One region of the Cellvibrio fontiphilus genome, then DNA from elsewhere that is predicted to be linked to it. Evidence: predicted binding sites of a transcription regulator. Region 1 holds the regulator's gene; each other region holds the start of a gene.
What was found. Region 1 encodes PhoB, which activates phosphate uptake and scavenging genes when phosphate is short. Its sites were predicted from a motif close to TGTCATAAANNTGTAACA; they were not measured.
Positions count from the first base shown of each region.

Region 2: ACFODX_RS12275 (ABC transporter permease subunit) is a predicted target of PhoB. The motif match lies at 3,129-3,146, and genes of this name have one in related genera.
Region 3: ACFODX_RS09320 (TIGR00153 family protein) is a predicted target of PhoB. The motif match lies at 3,580-3,597, and genes of this name have one in related genera.

Region 1 covers NZ_JBHRTF010000002.1:428,423-434,639, reverse strand. Annotated here, with positions in the region: gene ACFODX_RS03720 (ABC transporter transmembrane domain-containing protein) at 1-1,001, shown strand, start outside; gene ACFODX_RS03715 (lytic polysaccharide monooxygenase) at 1,131-2,327, opposite strand; gene phoR (phosphate regulon sensor histidine kinase PhoR) at 2,559-3,842, opposite strand; gene phoB (phosphate regulon transcriptional regulator PhoB) at 3,990-4,688, opposite strand; gene ubiA (4-hydroxybenzoate octaprenyltransferase) at 4,818-5,741, opposite strand; gene ACFODX_RS03695 (chorismate--pyruvate lyase family protein) at 5,835-6,217, opposite strand, start outside.
Region 2 covers NZ_JBHRTF010000004.1:866,104-872,320, forward strand. Annotated here, with positions in the region: gene ACFODX_RS12260 (ubiquinol-cytochrome c reductase) at 1-1,278, shown strand, start outside; gene ACFODX_RS12265 (ClpXP protease specificity-enhancing factor) at 1,427-1,861, shown strand; gene ACFODX_RS12270 (PstS family phosphate ABC transporter substrate-binding protein) at 2,085-3,056, shown strand; gene ACFODX_RS12275 (ABC transporter permease subunit) at 3,225-5,510, shown strand; gene pstA (phosphate ABC transporter permease PstA) at 5,526-6,217, shown strand, end outside.
Region 3 covers NZ_JBHRTF010000004.1:150,489-156,705, forward strand. Annotated here, with positions in the region: gene argA (amino-acid N-acetyltransferase) at 1-201, opposite strand, end outside; gene argE (acetylornithine deacetylase) at 252-1,406, opposite strand; gene ACFODX_RS09315 (inorganic phosphate transporter) at 1,537-2,811, opposite strand; gene ACFODX_RS09320 (TIGR00153 family protein) at 2,836-3,513, opposite strand; gene ACFODX_RS09325 (GspE/PulE family protein) at 3,788-5,551, shown strand; gene ACFODX_RS09330 (sulfite exporter TauE/SafE family protein) at 5,585-6,217, opposite strand, start outside.

The DNA of each region.
Region 1 (6,217 bases):
TGGTATTTAGTGCAGTGGCGCTGATTTTATGGGTGGGCGGCCATGATGTGTTGGCCGGGCGTATCAGTGCCGGTGAACTTTCAGCTTCTATCTTTTACGCGGTGATTGTCGCCAGCGCTATGGGCACTATCTCGGAAGTGATTGGCGACTTGCAGCGCGCTGCCGGTGCGACTGAGCGATTGGTGGAGTTATTGACCACCCAGTCTAGCCTGCCGCTGCCTGCTCATCCAATACCTTTGCCGCCAGCGGCCGGCTTGGTGGAGCTGCGCGATGTCTATTTCGCCTATCCATCGCGCCCGGATACACCGATCTTCAAGGGGTTTAATCTGCGCGTAAATCCGGGTGAAAAAGTGGCGCTGGTGGGGCCTTCGGGAGCGGGCAAAAGCACCTTATTCCAATTGTTGCAGCGCTTTTACGATCCTCTTGGTGGCAGTGTGCTGCTCGATGGTGTTGACCTTAAAGCCGCTGACCTGCAAGCGCTGCGTGCGCGCATCGCCCTGGTGCCCCAAGATCCGGTGATTTTTGCCGCCAGTGTGCGCGATAACCTGCGTTATGCCCGGCCTGAGGCGAGTGATGAACAGGTGATTGCCGCCTGCGAAGCAGCCTTTGCGATGGAGTTTATCCAGCAGTTGCCCGAGGGGCTGGATACCGATTTGGGTGAGCGTGGCCTGCGTTTATCCGGCGGTCAGAAGCAGCGTATCGCCATTGCCAGGGCGATATTGGCGGATCGTCCGATTTTATTATTGGATGAGGCGACCAGTGCCTTGGATTCCAACAGTGAACAGATGGTGCAGCAGGCATTGGAGCGACTGATGCAAAATCGCACCACCATTATGATTGCCCATCGCCTCTCCACCGTGGTGAATGCGGATCGCATACTGGTGTTACAAGCGGGGCGTATTGTCGCCACCGGCACCCACAATGAGCTGCTTGCCCACAGCGAACTCTATCAGCAACTGGCGCGTTTGCAGTTCCAGAGCGAATCAAATAGCGAGCAATAGCCGGTTAACCCAAACAAAACGGCCACTGGAGACAGTGGCCGTTTTGCTTTATTTACCGCACCAGCCGGAACAGACTTGCAGGACGTTTCCGGCTGGCGCTAGCTGCTGTTATCGACAGCGGCGACGCTGTTATTGACAGCTGCGAACCAGCGACCAGGCATTTTGCCAGGCCCAGCCAGTGCCCGGTGCGTAAGGCCCGCCGACAGTACACCAGCCAGCCACGGTACAGCTGTATTCACTGCCGCCGTTTTGTACCAAGGCACCGGTGGTGTAGGTGGCGCCATTAACGTAGGCCGGTGAGCTGCAGTTGCCGGTTGCGACTGAAGATGAAGATGCCGCTTGGCTGCTGACGCTGGAAGAGCTGGGTGCAACTGACGCCACTGAAGAGGATGACGAGGTCACACCGCCAACACAGGCGCCCAAATCCAGCCAGAAGTTGTATTGGCCATTGTTGGTTGCGGGGTTATTGCCCTGGGTCCAATAGTTAGCCTGATAGCGTCTGCCGTTGTGTTGGATTTGGGTTGGGTTTTGGTAGGCGATGGTTGGATTCCAAATCCCCAGACCGGCACAGGTGTTGTTTGACACACTGGAGGCGAGCGATGAGCTGGCCACTGACCCAACGGATGAGCTGGGTACAGAACTCGGCGTAGAGGACGCTGCTGAGGAGTTGCTGCTGCCACCATAGTTCACATCGATACATTGGTAGAAACCTTCGGCTGCATCCAATTCCCAGTCGCGCTGCCAAATGCTGTACACAATATGGCGACCGGTGCGCGGTGGCATGGGCACAGTGTGCAGTGAAGTCGCTTCAGCTGGCTCTTTGCCAGAATCGTAAATTAACTCGAGGTCAGACCAGCGCAGCGGTTGGGCGTGGTTGTAACCTTCGCGGGTGATGTAATAGCGGAAGTACATGGTTTTGTGCGCCGCGGTATTGGTCCATACAAATTGCAGCGGGCCGGCAGACACATTGGTGGCTGGCCAGTCAGTGCGGGCCAAATCCATACCAAACAGGTTGGCGCGGTTGGCGCTACAGAGGCGGCCGTCCGGGATAAAAAACTCATGGTTATCGCGCACACCGCCCACGGCCACTTCCTGCGGCGTATACAAACCGCCGTTACCCGCTGCTTTGGCGGCGATACATGCCGGGTGGGTGGGGTTTTCGATACCGTTTTCCTTACATTGGATCACACGGCTTTTGGGCGATGACACAAAACCGTGAGCATTGGCTTGGCTGACGGCAAACAACGAACTGAGGCTGATGATTAGGGCGGATACACCACAACTTTTCAGGTTGAGATGTGAGTGCCACTTATTGATCTTGTTCACTCTAGGTCTCCTGCTGGGATTAAAGGTGATACCGGTGCCACTCGGGTGGCGCGGCAACATCAGTGCATCTGCATGCGCACAGGCAATGCAAAACGATGCAACAGCAGCGAGTCTAAAATGACAACGTTGTATTTGACGAGTCCGACTTTTGGTCAAAACGGTAGGACTTTGGGTAGCAGGTTCGAATTTTGGTTATATGCAGAAGCCAGTCACAAAAAGTGCGCTGCAGGTTTATTGCGGCAGCGCAAAAACACAAATAAACATACTGCCTTTACCCGGTTCACTGGTGATTTTTAATTCGGCGTAGTGGCGCATCAATACGTGTTTAACTATGGCAAGGCCCAAACCAGTGCCGCCAGTGCCGCTATTGCGGCTGGCATCCACGCGATAAAAACGCTCGGTCAGGCGCGGAATATGCTGGGCCTCTATGCCCGGGCCGTTATCGCTGACCGATACATAGACGTGTTTTTGATCCTGCCACAGCAAGATACTGATCCGCCCCTCGGCTTGGGTGTATTTGATGGCGTTAATCACCAGATTGGAAAAGGCGCTGTGCAATTCCTTTTCATTGCCCTGCAGTAGCAGGGGTTTGGTGGTGTTGTTACACACCAGGGTGAGCTGTTGGTTTTTCTCCTTGCCCAGCACATCGGCCTCGCTTTTAACAACGGCCAACAGCTGTTCAATATTAATGGGTTTGTGGTTGTGCCCTGCCTCGGTGGTTTCCAGTTTGGACAGCACCAGTAAATCGTTAATCAGCAGCGACATACGTTTGGCCTGCTGCAGCATTTGTTGCAGGGGTTTATTCCAGCTCGGCGTAGTGTTGTTATCGGCGAGGGTTTCTACATAACCGTTAATCACGGTGAGTGGCGTGCGCAATTCGTGGGAGACGTTGGCGATAAAATCCTGGCGCATTTTTTCCAGATTGTGCAGCTGGGTGACATCGCGCACCACAATCAAACGCTCCATTTTGCCGAAGGGCGTGATTTGGAACTGCAAGTGTTTGGAGGAAAAACGCGGCGATGGAATTTCCAGCGGCTCGCCGTAATTACCCTCTTCAAAGTAGGCGACAAACTTGGGGTGGCGGATAAAGTTGATCACCGATTGGCCCTGGTCTTTGGTATTGAGCGCGAGCATGCGGTGCGCTGCGGGGTTCCAAAAATCCAGGCAACCGCGCGCGTCCAAAATAATCAGGCCGTCTTTGAGTGCGGAGCTGATTTCCTGGATGCGTTTGATAACGGCTTGCAGGTTGTCTTTTTCGATGCGTTGGTCGCGCTGCAGCTGGTAGATATTGTCGAACACCTGCCCCCAAATACCGCTGGCTTCGGGTGGGTGTTCGCTCTCGCGCTTGAGCAGCCATTGGTTAAGGCGACGCATTTGCCAGAGCATCCACAGGATGTAAACGCCGCAGCCCAGCAACATCCACAGGGCGTAATTGTCGCTAAAAAACCCAATCAGGCTGCAGATGGCGAGAATAATCAGAATGCGCTGCAGCTCAGCGCTAAAACCTTTTAACAAGAGTGCCTCTCAGTGTCGATCCGTTTTCGGTAGCGGGCAAGCCTGCGCGACACGCCATAAACCCATCCATGGGGGCTAATCGTCGACATCCTGTCTCCGATTGTCGCTCAGGCTTGCCCGCTCCCGAAAACTTGCAACTTGATACAATCAGGCTTCGATGCGAGTAGAAAAACGATAGCCTGTTCCGCGCACAGTCTGGATCAGGTCTTCGTGACCGTCGATGGTCAGGGCTTTGCGCAGGCGGCGGATATGCACGTCCACCGTGCGCTCCTCCACATAGACATTGCCGCCCCAGACGTGATCCAGCAATTGGCTGCGAGTATAGGCTCTTTCCTGGTGGGTGAGAAAAAACTCCAGCAAGCGGTATTCGGTAGGGCCCATATCCACAGACTGGTCATTGATGGTGACCCGGTGGCTTGCAGGGTCAAGGCACAGGCCCTGCACGGTAATCGGCGCGGCGGTAATCTGCGGGTCGGCGCGGCGCAGTACCGCCTTTAAACGGGCGACCAGCTCACGCGGGGAGAAGGGTTTGGTGATGTAATCGTCGGCGCCTACTTCCAAGCCCTGGATCTTGTTATCTTCCTCGCCTTTGGCGGTGAGCATGATGATGGGGGTATTGGCGGTGACTTCATCGCGCTTGAGGCGGCGCGCCAGTTCGATACCACTGGTGCCGGGCATCATCCAATCCAGCAGAATCAGGTCGGGTTTTTCATCGATAATCAGGCCGTGGGCGTCTTGCGCATTGCTGGCTTCCAGCACCTGGTATTCAGCCATTTCCAGCGCTACACGCAACATATCGCGAATAGCGGATTCATCGTCGACGATAAGGATTTTGCGACCAGTCATAATCTTCTGCCTAATAAAGCTACGGTAGGCTTCACGGTTCATGAAGCTATTGTTGCAGCTTATTTAATAAGCTCAGTGTTACATATTTATGACAAGTCTGAAAATTCCAGCGTCGAGCCCCTGAGCGGTTTATTTCAGCGAATAATCGGCGACCAAACCGGCAAATATTGCAACACCAACCCAGTTGTTATTTAAAAAGGCCTTGAAGCAGGCATCGCGGTTGCGAAAGCGAATCAGCCATTGTTGATAGATAAACAGCGCTGCCGCTACCGCCAAACCCAAATAATAGTAGAGTCCCAGCTCAAAACGATTGCCCACCAGTAGCAGCGCATACAGAGTTAAACCCTGCAGTATGCCGGTCATCAAACGATCCTGTTCTCCAAATAAAATCGCAGTGGATTTAACCCCGATTTTCAGGTCGTCATCCCTGTCCACCATGGCGTAAAAGGTGTCGTAGGCAACCGTCCAGAGCACTACCGCCAAATACACCAGCCAGATATTTTCATGCAGCGCGCCCGCTTCGGCGGCAAACGCCATGGGGATGCCCCAGGCAAATGCAGCCCCTAACACCACCTGTGGCAGGTGGGTGTGACGCTTCATAAAGGGGTAGCAAAAGGCGAGCAGCAGGCCGCCAACCGACAGTTTGATGGTGAGCGGGTCAGTCATTAATACCAGTGCAAATGCGACCAAACACAGGCCGATAAACAAACCAAACGCCTCGCGGCTGGACACTGCGCCCGTTGCCAGCGGACGGTTTTTGGTGCGCTGCACACTGCCGTCAATCTTGCGGTCGGCAAAGTCGTTGATCACACAGCCGGCAGAGCGCATCACAATCACACCCAGGGTAAAAATCACCAGGTTTTCCAAACGCGGCATACCCTTGGCAGCCAGCCACAGGCTCCACAAGGTCGGCCAGAGCAGTAGCAGCGTTCCTATGGGGCGATCCATGCGCATCAGGCGCCAGTAAATTGGTGCCTTTTGCTGGATTTTGGCGACAAGGCCGCCAATTTCGCGACTTTTAACGACTTTAGTGCGGTTCTTTTGGGGCTGCATCGGTTTGGCCGCAAGCGCCGCTTTATCAACTGGCTGGGCTGGGGCGGCTTTGGTGGGCCGGCGGGAAGATTTAGGGCTGTTCATAGGCCGATATCAGTCTGTTGTGATTGGTGATCGGGAATCGTTGGAGCGTAATTGATCGCAAAAAGCGGGCAAAAAAACTTCACTGACCAGCAGCGGTTTGCCATCCAGTGCAAATACCGAACGGCGCCCCCAGAGCGGAGTGGAACAGGCGATCCCGGGTGGTAGGTACGCATCATCAGCATTAAAGCTCGCCACCGCAATGGGGCTGCGCACCAGTTGTGGCTGACTGAACAAAAATGCCCCCAAGGGCCGATTGCGCTGTTTGCGCAAATGGCGCAGCTTGCCGCTGAGGCTGGAGAGCGGCAGTACACTGCGGGCGAACACCCAGGGTTGGTGGTGGCCGCGCAGGATTACCTCGCGAATCAGGGCGCGAGCGGGGCGTTTCATGCCCA
Region 2 (6,217 bases), on a different contig from region 1:
AAGCTGCTTGGCTTTATTGCTATGGGTGCTGCTATTGCGCTCTTGTTTGTATTGCCATGGTTGGATCGTAGCAAAGTTAAGTCTATGCGTTATCGTGGTCACATTCCCCGCGTTATGTTGATTGCATTTGCTGCGATGTTTGTGGTGTTGGGTTACTTGGGTGTTAAGGCGCCTACCGAAGGTAGAACGCTTTTGTCACAGATCGCCACAACCTTCTACTTTGCTTATTTCCTTACTATGCCAGTATGGACAACAACTAGCCCTGAAAAAGCCAAATCCAAGTTTTCTTGGGTAGCCTGTGGTTTGTTTGCTGTGATTTTTGCCTGGATGGGTATTGATTACATTGGCGGTGATGTTCCTGCTTTGTTGCTGGTGCTGTGTTTTGCATTAGCTGCCATTTTTGCTGTTCTGCCGTTATTAGCTGCGCGCGACAAGGATTTAGTAGAGCCTACACGTACTCAGGCTAAAGGTTTGCCAGCAATTGTTGTGCTTGGTGGTTTGGCATTGTTCCTGGTGTTGATGATTGTCCCTATCAAGGCAGTTGCTGCCGGTGGCGCATTTGATTGTGGTGCGATTCCTTGTGACAAAATGGAGCCAGATTTGCGCGACAAGGAGTCGCTGCAGAGCGGTGCCAAATATTTCATTAACTATTGTATGGGATGCCATTCGGCAAAGTTTTCCCGCTACGAGCGCGTTGCTGATGATTTGGGTATTCCCCATAGTTTGATGGAGGAGAATCTTATATTTGGCGGTCAGCGCATCGGTCAGTTGATGGAAATTGCCATGAAGCCGCAGCAGTCAAAAGTCTGGTTTGGTGTGGCGCCGCCTGATTTAACTCTGGTTGCACGTGTTCGTTCACCAGAATGGCTCTACACCTACTTACGTAATTTTTATAAAGATGATTCGCGTCCATGGGGTGTGAATAATCGTGTATTCCCCAATGTCGGTATGCCTCATGTGTTGATTGGTCCGCAAGGATTGTTGGAGTGCGGTGCCGGCCCTAAACTCAATCATCGCGGTAGCGCAATGCGCAATGATGTGGGTGAAGTGGAAATGGATGAGCATTGCGGTGCTTTGGTTGAAGGCAAAGTTAAGGGCACCATGACTACCGCGGAGTTTGATAAAGCGATGTATGATCTGGTGAATTTCCTTGAGTACGTAGCTGAACCTGTCGCCGTAAAGCGTGAAGCTATTGGCTATTACGTATTAGGCTTTCTGGTTATCCTGTTTATCTTTGTGTATTTCCTGAATCGCGAGTTCTGGCGAGATATTCATTAATAACCAAAGCAAGATTAAAAAAGGGCGACGCAAGTCGCCCTTTTTTGTTTGGCTTGTCCTGTCTCGGATAACGTTGCTTTTAGTTTTACAAACGGGCGAAACAGGTTAAATTGCTTTCTTTAGTTATGATCAGACCAAGGAATTTAGTATGTCCATGACATCCAGCCGACCTTATTTTTTGCGCGCCGTCTACGAATGGATTTTGGATAACAATTGCACTCCGCATATTTTGGTCGACGCTCATGTGCCCGGGACGCAAGTGCCGCAGCAGCACGTGAATAACGAGGGGCAGATTATTCTCAATATTTCACCCTCTGCGATTAAAGATTTCTTTATGGATAACACTGCCGTGTCCTTTAATGCGCGCTTCAGCGGGGTAGTCAATAACCTCTACATTCCCTGTGGAGCGGTTTTGGGAATTTATGCGCGGGAGAATGGGCAGGGCATGATGTTTGAGCCTGAAGTCAACCCGGCTCCACCTCCGCCCGGTGGGCCTACACCTGCTCCTTCTGGCGGTTCTGCTGGAGGGGCCAAGATTGATGCAGCTCCCGCCAAGCGTCCCGGATTGCGCGTAGTTAAATAGCCCCTGTTTGCTCCCCTAAAAACACCAGCTTCGGCTGGTGTTTTTGTTTTACCAGGATAAAAGGCCATGATTCATGCGTGTGACATTTGTGCGACACATTTGTGACAAAAATTTCAGTTGGTCACATAACTGTCATATTCGCTGGGTAAAGTAATCCTCAATGAAGGGCTGATCCTTCATCGCTAGAACTTATTTACTCACGTAATCACTGATGGAGCGCTCTATGAACGCTATGAAAATTTTAAAGGGGTTGGCACTGGCCGGCTCTATGGTTTGTGCAGCTGCTGTGCAGGCTTCAGTTGATCCCGCGCTGCCTGAGTACAAGGCTGTTACCGGCGTTTCGGGCAATGTTAACTCAATCGGTTCAGATACCCTGAACAACCTGATGACACTCTGGGCTGAGGATTTTAAAAAGTGGTACCCCAATGTGAACATCCAGATTCAGGGTGCTGGCTCTTCTACTGCGCCACCAGCCTTGATTGAAGGCACAGCAAACTTTGGCCCTATGAGCCGTATGATGAAAACCGAAGAGATTCAGGCGTTTGAAGCCAAACATGGTTATAAGCCAACGCCAGTGCCAGTAGCGATTGACGTACTGGCTGTTTACGTGAACAAGGATAACCCGATCAAAGGTCTGAGTATTCCTCAGGTTGACGCCATTTTCTCTGCTACACGCAAGTGCGGTGCTCCAAAAGATATTACTCGTTGGGGTGAGGTAGGTCTGACTGATGCTTGGGCAAATCGTGATTTTGAAATGTACAGCCGCAATGCAGTATCTGGCACCTACGGCTACTTCAAAGATGAAGCTCTGTGCAAAGGCGATTTTAAGTCCACTATCCTCGAACAACCTGGCTCTGCATCAGTGGTACAAAGCGTATCTGAATCCATTAACGGAATTGGTTATTCGGGTATCGGTTATATCACTTCAAGTGTGCGTGCATTACCTCTGTCGAAAAAAGAAGGCGGCGAGTTCGTTGCGCCTAATGCAAAAACAGCATTAGACGGAACCTATCCTTTGTCGCGTGTACTTTACATGTACATCAACAAGCACCCGAATCGTCCACTTGATGCGCTGCAACTGGAATTCATCAAGCTGATCCTTTCCAAGCAAGGTCAGCAAACAGTAGTGCGCGATGGTTATATCCCACTGCCAGCGACTATGGTGCAGAAGGCGCTTGCCGACCTGCAGAAGTAAGCTGATCGACTTACACAAAAAACGCCGACTTGTTCGGCGTTTTTTGTGGCTGAAAGATAAATATTACAGTCAGGTGACACTTTAATGACAGTTTTTTAGCTCTGTAACAAAAGTGTCATTTTTGGTTGCTAGGATTCTCGCGCCAGACGATAAACAGGTAACTAGACCATGTCCGAATCTATGACTTCGGCCAAGCCAACCCAGAGCTTGATGCCCAACCGCGAGCAGCGTGATAAGTTGCGTCGTGTTCGTAAATTGAAAGATCAGTTATCACGCTACGGTGTTATGTCCGCTGGGCTGGCTGTGGTGTTTTCCCTCGGTTTGATTTTCTTCTACCTTTTTTCAGAGATCGCGCCGCTGTTTCGCGGTGCGTCAGTGGAGCCTACCCATAGTTATACGGCTGCACAGCTACAGCAACAAGCCGATGACCAGACTGAGCACCTTACCCTTGAGCGTTACGAGGAAATAGGTGCCAGTTTTAAACGTAGCGGCAGCGTTCACTTTTTCCAAGTCGCTGATGGCCAAGAGATATTAAACGTGCAGGTGCCGCGCTCGGAAACGGCGGAGTTCCGCAGTATCGCCACCAGTACGCCTGACTACGGCTTAGTGGCTTATGGATACAGCAACGGTGAAGTCGCTGTTGTAAAGCCGGATTACGCCCTTAGCTACCCCAACGATAAGCGCCAAATCATCCCCAGTTTGCTTTCACCGCTGGGCGAAGCTACACAAATCATAGATGAGCAGGGCAGTGCACTGGTCAATCTTGCCGTGCAAGAGACCTCTGCCGGTATCTTAATTGCTGCCATGACCGCAGATGCCCGTTTGTTGTTGGCGAGTTTCAGCACTAGCCAAAACATGATTACGGGTGAAATCACCATCAACCGCGATGTCACCCAATTGCCGGCGTTGCCCACAGGCAGTAAGCCGGTGGCGATGCAATTAGATAATGGTGCACGTCACCTGATTGTGGCGACCGACCAATCCCAGTTGCTGCTATACAGTTTGGTGAACCCTGCTGAGGCGCAGGTGCAGTCTGCCATTACGCTGGAAAACAAAATCACCCGCATGGAATTTTTAGTAGGCACCGCGTCGCTAGTAATAGGTACCGATAAAGGTGAATTGAGCCAATGGTTTTTGGTTCGCAACCCGGAAAACATTTACCAACTCAAGCAGGTTCGCAGTTTTGAGAGCTTGGATGGCGCCATCACTCGCATAGTGCCGGAACACGGGCGCCGCGGTTTTTGGGCCAGTGACGATAAGGGCAATCTGGGAATTTATTTTGCCACCTCACAGCGCACACTCTTAATTGATTCCGTCAGCGATACGCCTATCCAGCAGCTAGCTGTCTCCCCGATTCACAACCGCGCACTGTGGCTGGACAGCAACACACTGACCGTTGCCGATACCTGGAACAAGCACCCGGAAGTCTCGTTTAGCTCCCTGTGGCACAAGGTTTGGTACGAAGGGCGCGACGCACCAGAGTACATCTGGCAAGCCTCCTCCGGCAGCGACAACTTTGAACCCAAAATGAGTTTTGTACCGCTCTCTGTAGGTACGCTCAAAGCCGCGTTTTTCGCCATGTTGTTTGCCATCCCGCTCGGTGTGATGGGTGCCATTTACACCGCTTACTTCATGACTCCCAAATTGCGTGGTTTGGTAAAACCAACCATTGAAATCATGGAGGCTTTACCAACCGTGATTCTGGGCTTTCTTGCCGGTTTGTGGTTGGCGCCCTTTGTAGAGGATCACCTGCCAGCGGTATTCAGTATTTTGATTCTGTTGCCAGTGGTGATGTTGGTGACCGGATATATCTGGAGCCGCTGCCCCGAGTCTTTGCGCACCCGTGTGCCAGAGGGCTGGGAAGCTGTGATTGTGGTACTGCCGATTATCCTGACCGTATGGGCCTGCGTGGCTAGCAGTCAATCTGCAGAAGTCTTGTTGTTCGATGGCAGCATGCGTCAATGGTTTACCGAAAACGGTATCGACTACAGTCAGCGTAACGCCTTGGTGGTCGGTATTGTGATGGGCTTTGCGGTGATTCCCACCATCTTCTCCATCGCTGAAGACGCTGTATTCAGTGTGCCGCGTCACCTCACGCAAGGTTCCCTGGCGTTGGGCGCTACCCGCTGGCAGACCGTGGTGGGTGTGGTATTGCCGACTGCCAGCCCTGGTATTTTCTCCGCAATCATGATGGGCTTTGGCCGCGCTGTGGGCGAAACCATGATTGTACTCATGGCGACGGGTAACAGCCCGGTAGTCAACTTCAACATCTTTGAAGGCATGCGTACCTTCTCCGCCAATATCGCGGTGGAGTTGCCCGAAACAGCGGTGGCAAGTACCCACTTCCGCGTTCTGTTCCTGGCGGCGCTGGTGCTATTGGCACTGACTTTTGTGATGAATACCTTGGCGGAAGTCATCCGTCAGCGTCTGCGCAAACGCTACAGCAACCTGTAATCGGTGATGAATTCGATGAACAAATTGACTCGTAAAAATACCTCTTGGTTTAGTAGTGGTTCGCCGTGGATTTGGTTGAATGGCGGCGCCATATCGCTGTGTATGATTATGGTTGTGGGGCTATTGGGCCTGATTGCCGTGCGCGGTTTTGGCCACTTTTGGCCTGCAGACATTCTGCAGACCAGTGTGGTTGATCGCAGTGGTCAAACCCACATCATCATGGGTGAAGCGGTGCGCGACGAGGTGATCCCCGCTGCGGTGGCTCGCGATGGCGGTTATGAGATTGCCGATGACGCCGAGATAATCACCCGCCACCTGTTCAAAATGGGTAACCGCGACATTACTGGCCGTGACTTTGTGTGGTATCTGGACATGGGCATGAAGCCCTGGGAATACCCGGCAGATGCGGTGGCCATTGAGCGCCGCGAATGGGGTAATTTTTACGGATACCCGGTGGCGATTAAAGAGCAGGATCAAAAAGTCACTGAGCTTGCCGCTAGCGATTTCTGGCAACAATTGGATGCTCGCCTGGAGCGCGCGCTGGATTTGCACGAGCAGGTACATCGCATTGAGAAAGTGGATATTGGCCGCATCAACCGCCAAATGGACGACTTGCGCCTTGAGCGCCGCCGCTTGGAGTTGAGCGGTATCAGTGCCGCCGAATTGGCCGTTGCCGATGCGGAATTTGCTGAGCAACGCGCGGCGCT
Region 3 (6,217 bases), on a different contig from region 1:
TTGTGGACGCGCGCCATGTACCAGTACCAAACGTACATCCAAGCTGCAAAGCAGGGCGATATCGTGGACGATATTGTGGAAATTGGCGTGTGTTATCGCCTCTCCCGGCAACATGAGCACAAAGGTCTTGTCACTATGCCTGTTGATATAGGGGGTGGAATGACGAAACCATTTGACGTAATCCTGAGTGTTTGCAGGCACTGTATATGTCTTCCCAAAACTAAGAGTGAGTGATCGGGGTTAAGTTGGCGTTACAAGCAGAAGCGTTCGATTAACCCACGTAATAATTTAACAGCTGGTTCAATTTGATTAAGGGGGATGAATTCATCGGGTTGGTGTGCCTGATCGATGGAGCCAGGGCCTATCACAACCGTCTGCATTCCCAGTTGTTGCATAAAGGGCGCTTCAGTCGCAAAGGCAACGCTATCGCTGGGATTGCCAGTTAATTCAGCGCAGATTTTTATCAGCTCACTGTGACTGTCTTCCCCAAAGGGATCTACCCCTTCAAACAGCGAGGAAAACACGATATCAGTCCCGCTCCGTTCAGCGATGGGCGTCAGGCGGCGCTGGATGGCTGCACGCAACTCCTCATTGTTCATGCCGGGGAGCAGGCGTAGGTCAAAATGCAGCTCGCAATCGCCACAAATACGATTGGCACCATCGCCGCCATGAATACAGCCGAGATTCAATGTCGGGGTTTGCACGGCAAATGTTGGATCGCGATATTGTTGTTGCAGTTCGCTGCGCAGCGCCAACAGCTCGGTCATAACCTGATTCATGGCTTCCAGTGCGTTATTACCCAGTGCTGGGTTGGATGAATGGCCGCTATGCCCACGCACCCTTATCGCCTCCATCATAATTCCTTTGTGAGCGCGAATTGGTGTCAGGTTGGTCGGTTCGCCAATCACGGCATAACGTGGCGATAAACCGCCCAGTCCTTCCCGGGCGAGCGCTCGCGCACCACTCATGCTGCTCTCTTCGTCAGCTGTCGCCAGCACGATTAGCGGATGCTTGAATTGTCTGTGACGATAAGGTTCCACGGCAGCCATGATCACCGGGAAGAAACCTTTCATATCGGTGGCACCCAGGCCGTAGAGCTTGCCATCTTTTTCGGTGAGGCTAAAAGGGTCTGACTGCCAGCGGTTGGCGTCATAGGGAACGGTATCGCTATGACCTGCCAGCACCAGCCCTCCCTCGCCTTGTCCCATGGTGGCAAGCAGGTTTGCCTTGCCTTTTTGCGCAAGTGGCAGCACGCGGGTGCTAAAACCCAGGTCAGAAAAATCGTTGGCCAGTTGATCAATGACCGCTTGATTGGCCATATCCCATTGGGCGACACCGCAGCTTACTGAGGGCAGTGCTACCAGTTTATGCAGTTGGTATTGGTAGCGTTTGAGGTCGATGGTCATGATCAGGCTCGCAATAAAACATCCGCGAAGTTATCGGCCATTGCGCCGCAAAATGCAAGCATGTGCTGGTTTGCGGGCAATAAAAAGCCCGAGGCGGATATCCGGCTCGGGCTTGAGGTATAGCTGGTTATCAGCTGAATACACCTTTAAAGAAATAGAAGAACAGGATAGACAAGCCGGCGCCTGCAGGCAGGGTGATAACCCATGAGGCAAAAATACCGCTAATAACGCGCAGGTTCAGGGCGCCAATACCGCGCGCCAAGCCAACACCCAATACCGCGCCAACCAGTGTGTGGGTGGTGGAAATGGGCAATCCAAGGCCTGAGGCAATAACGACTGTAGCGGCGGCAGACATCTCAGCCGCAAAACCACGGCTCGGAGTCAGTTCGGTAATCTTTTTACCGATAGTTTGCATTACTTTGTAACCGTAAGTGGCCAAACCAACAACGATGCCGACACCACCAAGAAGCAAGACCCAAGGCGCAACGGCCGCTTTGGCGCCAACCGCGCCAGATTGCACAACACTTATAACGGCGGCCATGGGGCCAACTGCGTTAGCGACATCGTTGGAGCCGTGGGCGAAGGCCATGGAACAGGCGGTAAAAATCATCAGTACGCCAAATACGCGCTCAACGCTTGAGAAGCGGTTATCTTTATCAGCGGCTTTATCCTGACTAATTCGGCTGAGCAAGAACATACCGAAGCCTGCCACTACCACGCCAATCACTGCGGCGATCAGTGCGCTTTCCATAAAGCTGAGGGACAAATGGTGGGAGCTCAGCACGTGCTTCAGGCCTTTGAGCAATGTCACCATGGACAAGAAAAAGCCTACTGCAAACATGTAAATGGGAATGTAGCGTTTGGCGTTTGTGAATGGATCTTCGGTATCCAAAATCAGGTGTTGTACAGAGCGGAAAATCCAGAAGGACAGCACACCGGCAAGCATCGGAGTAATAACCCAGCTGCCTACAATGCCCCAAACCTTGCCCCACTGGACCGCATCTACCGAGATGCCCACCGCAGCAAAACCAATAATCGCGCCGACTATGGAGTGGGTAGTGGATACGGGCCAGCCTAAAATACTGGCAATAAGCAGCCAGCTACCCGCTGCTAAAAGCGAAGCGAGCATACCGTATACAAACAGGTCTGGATGTTGGGTCATTACATCCAGTTCGACTATGCCGCTGCGGATGGTTTCAGTTACCTCACCACCTGCCAGATAGGCGCCGGCAAACTCGAATACCATTGCAATCAGAATGGCTTGTTTCATGGTCAATGCGCGAGAGCCAACCGAAGTGCCCATGGCATTAGACACATCGTTGGCGCCTATGCCCCAAGCCATAAACAGGCCAAAAGCGCACGCCAGAATGAACAGCACTTGGCCGTATTCAGCAAATAGAGTCATTTTTGAATTCCCCTAGGTAAAGGATTAATGCGCCAGCAGCAGCTGCAAACGGCCGCCCACATCATGGGCACGGTTGGCGATATCACCCACCCAGTCGATGATGTTATAGAGGAACATCACATCCACGGGCGGTAGCTGGGCTTCGAGGGCAAAGAGGGAGGTGCGCACACCAATTTCCAATTGGTCTGCTTTCTCTTCAAGAATGTCTAACTCCTTGATCATATTTTCAACAACGGTTAATTCTCGACCGCTAAAACCGGTTTCCAGCAGTTCGTCCAACTCATTGATAGCTGTCAGAGCTTGTTCTGCCGCTGCAACACTGGCACGCACAAACTCGTTCATTTGGGGTTTCATACTTTCGGGGATGGCCATGCGGCGGCCCATAATGATGCCGGCTATGTCTTTGGCACGGTTGGGGATGCGATCCTGCATGGTGAGCAGTTCCAGCAAATCCGTGCGTGGCACTGGCAGGAACAGGCTTTTGGGCAGGTGCAAGCGCAGATGCTTTTTGATTTCATCCGCATCATTTTCATGTTTTACCACTTGTTGCTGGATATTGCTGGCCTGTGCCCAATCGCCACTGGTAACCGCTTCAAAAAAAGGTATCAGCTCGGCAGCAGCCTTCACTGCCAGAGCCATATGCTCTTGCATAGGCTTGATGGGCGAGCGGCCAAACAGGTTCGACAAGTTTGCAAAAGGCATGGTTATCCCCCCGGGGTTGAAAGTGTGCGCAGTATAAAAACATCACTCTCCAAGGTCACGCAGCTTTATTACTTATTTATGACAAAGTTGTGATGCTTTTTGGTCAGAATTTTGGTAGCCGAGTCTGCATAATTGCCGCGGGATTATGGGTTTGGGGCGACGGCGCTGGTGAGCACGGCCTTCAGCCTGTGGTGCGCTGGGCAGACTGATGCCGGCTGAGCCGCTACAATCAGCGCAACTTCCCTTCGATATAGTCAATAACAGGAATAACCCAATGGTGCTGGATCGGGTATTGGATTTGCGCGGCTTGATCAATGATTTGGTGGCGGACGGGCGTATGTCCCAAACAGACGCCAATATGCTATTGGGTGCCTCGCGCAGTCGCGAGCAGGCCATCATGCACCCGCTCGCCTACATAGCAACCCAGAATCTGGAGGATTTACAGCGGCCCGGCAAAGTATTGGATGCCGAGGTGCTAACGGAGTGGTTGGCGAATAAAGCACGTTTGCCCTTATTTCACATAGACCCAATGAAAATCGATGTTGCCAGGTGCACCGAGGTCATCAGTTACGCTTTTGCCAAACGCCATGGGATTCTCTGTGTAAAGGTTGAGGCTGATCATGTGCTTATCGCCTGTACCCAGCCTTTTATGTCTGGTTGGGAGCCGCAGGTGGAGCATGTGGCGCGCCGCGCGGTGAAGCGCGTAGTGGCCAACCCCGCCGATATCGAGCGGTTTATGGTGGAGTTTTACACCCTGGCGCGCTCGGTGTCGGGGGCTAGCGGCGCCACGGCGGCATCGGCTATTACCAATTTTGAGCAGCTGGTCGAGTTGGGTAAAGCCAGCGACCCGGATGCCAACGACCAGCACATAGTTAAAATTGTGGATTGGTTGCTGCAGTACGCCTACGACCAGCGCGCCAGTGACATTCATATTGAGCCGCGCCGCGATGTAGGTCGCATTCGCTTCCGTATCGACGGTGTACTGCATTATGTGTATGAATTGCCGGCCAATGTGTCTACCGCCGTGACCAGTCGCTTCAAGGTGTTGGCGCGAATGGATATCGCCGAAAAGCGCAAACCGCAGGATGGCCGCATCAAAACCCGGCGCAGCGATGGCAGTGAAATCGAGCTGCGTATGTCCACCTTGCCCACCGCCTTTGGCGAAAAATTGGTGATGCGGATTTTTGACCCCGAAGTGCTGCTGCGCAGTTTTACCGATTTGGGTTTGGTGGGTGACGATTACGCCCGCTGGTATTCCATGCTCACGCGCCCCAACGGTATTTTGCTGGTCACCGGCCCCACCGGTTCCGGTAAAACCACCACGCTCTACTCCTCGTTGCGACAAGTGGCGACGGATGAGGTGAACGTCAGCACCATTGAAGACCCGATTGAAATGGTGGAAGAGCGTTTTAATCAAACCCAGGTACACCACAAAATCGGGCTGGATTTTGCCGCCGGTATTCGCAGCCTGATGCGCCAGGACCCGGACATCATCATGGTGGGGGAAATCCGCGATTTGGAAACCGCGCAGATGGCGGTGCAGGCTGCGCTCACTGGTCACTTGGTATTGTCTACCGTCCACACCAACGATGCGCCCTCCACCGTGGCGCGCCTGCTGGATTTGGGTATCCCGTCCTACCTGATTAATGCCACTCTGCTGGGGGTGATGGCGCAGCGGTTGGTGCGCACCCTCTGCCCCCATTGCAAGGAGGAGGGCAGCATCAGCGCGTCCGATTGGCAAGAATTGGTGGCGCCCTGGAAGGTGAATGTGCCCGCCAAAGTCTATCGCCCGGTGGGCTGTTTGGAGTGTCGCAATACTGGCTATTTGGGGCGGCAGGGTTTGTATGAAATTCTGCTGCTGTCGGAATCACTCAAAGAAAAAGTTACGCGCGATTGCAACCTGCAAGAGCTGCGTAAGCTGGCGATGAAAGAAGGAATGCGCACCCTGCGTTTGTCGGGCGCCCAGAAAGTGGCCGCCGGTTTGACGACTATGGAGGAGGTGCTGCGCGTGGCACCGCCACCGGAAAAGGCGAGCTAACTACTCGCCCATCTAGTAGAAGTGCTCGCTTCATTAAAAGAGCAGTTTGAAACCCACAAATACCAACATGATGGCCAGTGCCGGGCGCAGATAGTGATCGGCAACTCGGTTGGCTAAATGGCTGCCGAGGTAAATGCCCGGCAGTGAACCGATCAACAGGTTGACCAACAGCCCCCAATCCACATTGCCCAAGCCAGCGTGCCCCATGCCTGCGACCAGCGTGAGCGGAACGGCGTGGGCGATTTCAGTACCCACCAAGCGCACCGTTGGTAGCAGCGGGTAGAGCATAAACAGCGCCACTGTACCCAGCGCGCCAGCGCCGATTGACGTCAAGGTAACCACCGCGCCGAGCACCACACCAGTCGCTACAGTAGCTATAAATTGACTGCGACGACTCATGCGGGTAATCCAGCTGTTGTTCTTCTTGCTGTAATCAAAAATGCGGCGCTTGAATAGAATGGCGATGGCGGTGAGGATCAGGGCGTAACCGAGGGTGGTTTTAATAACACTGTTGAGCGTGTCGGTATCCAAGCGAATGCTGTGCAGCACCCACAGGGTAATGGCTGCTGCGGGCAGGCTGCCAAGCGCCAGCTCGCCGGTAATTTTCCAGTCGATATTTTTCTTTTTGTGGTGCACATGGATACCGCCGGCTTTGGTGATGGCGGC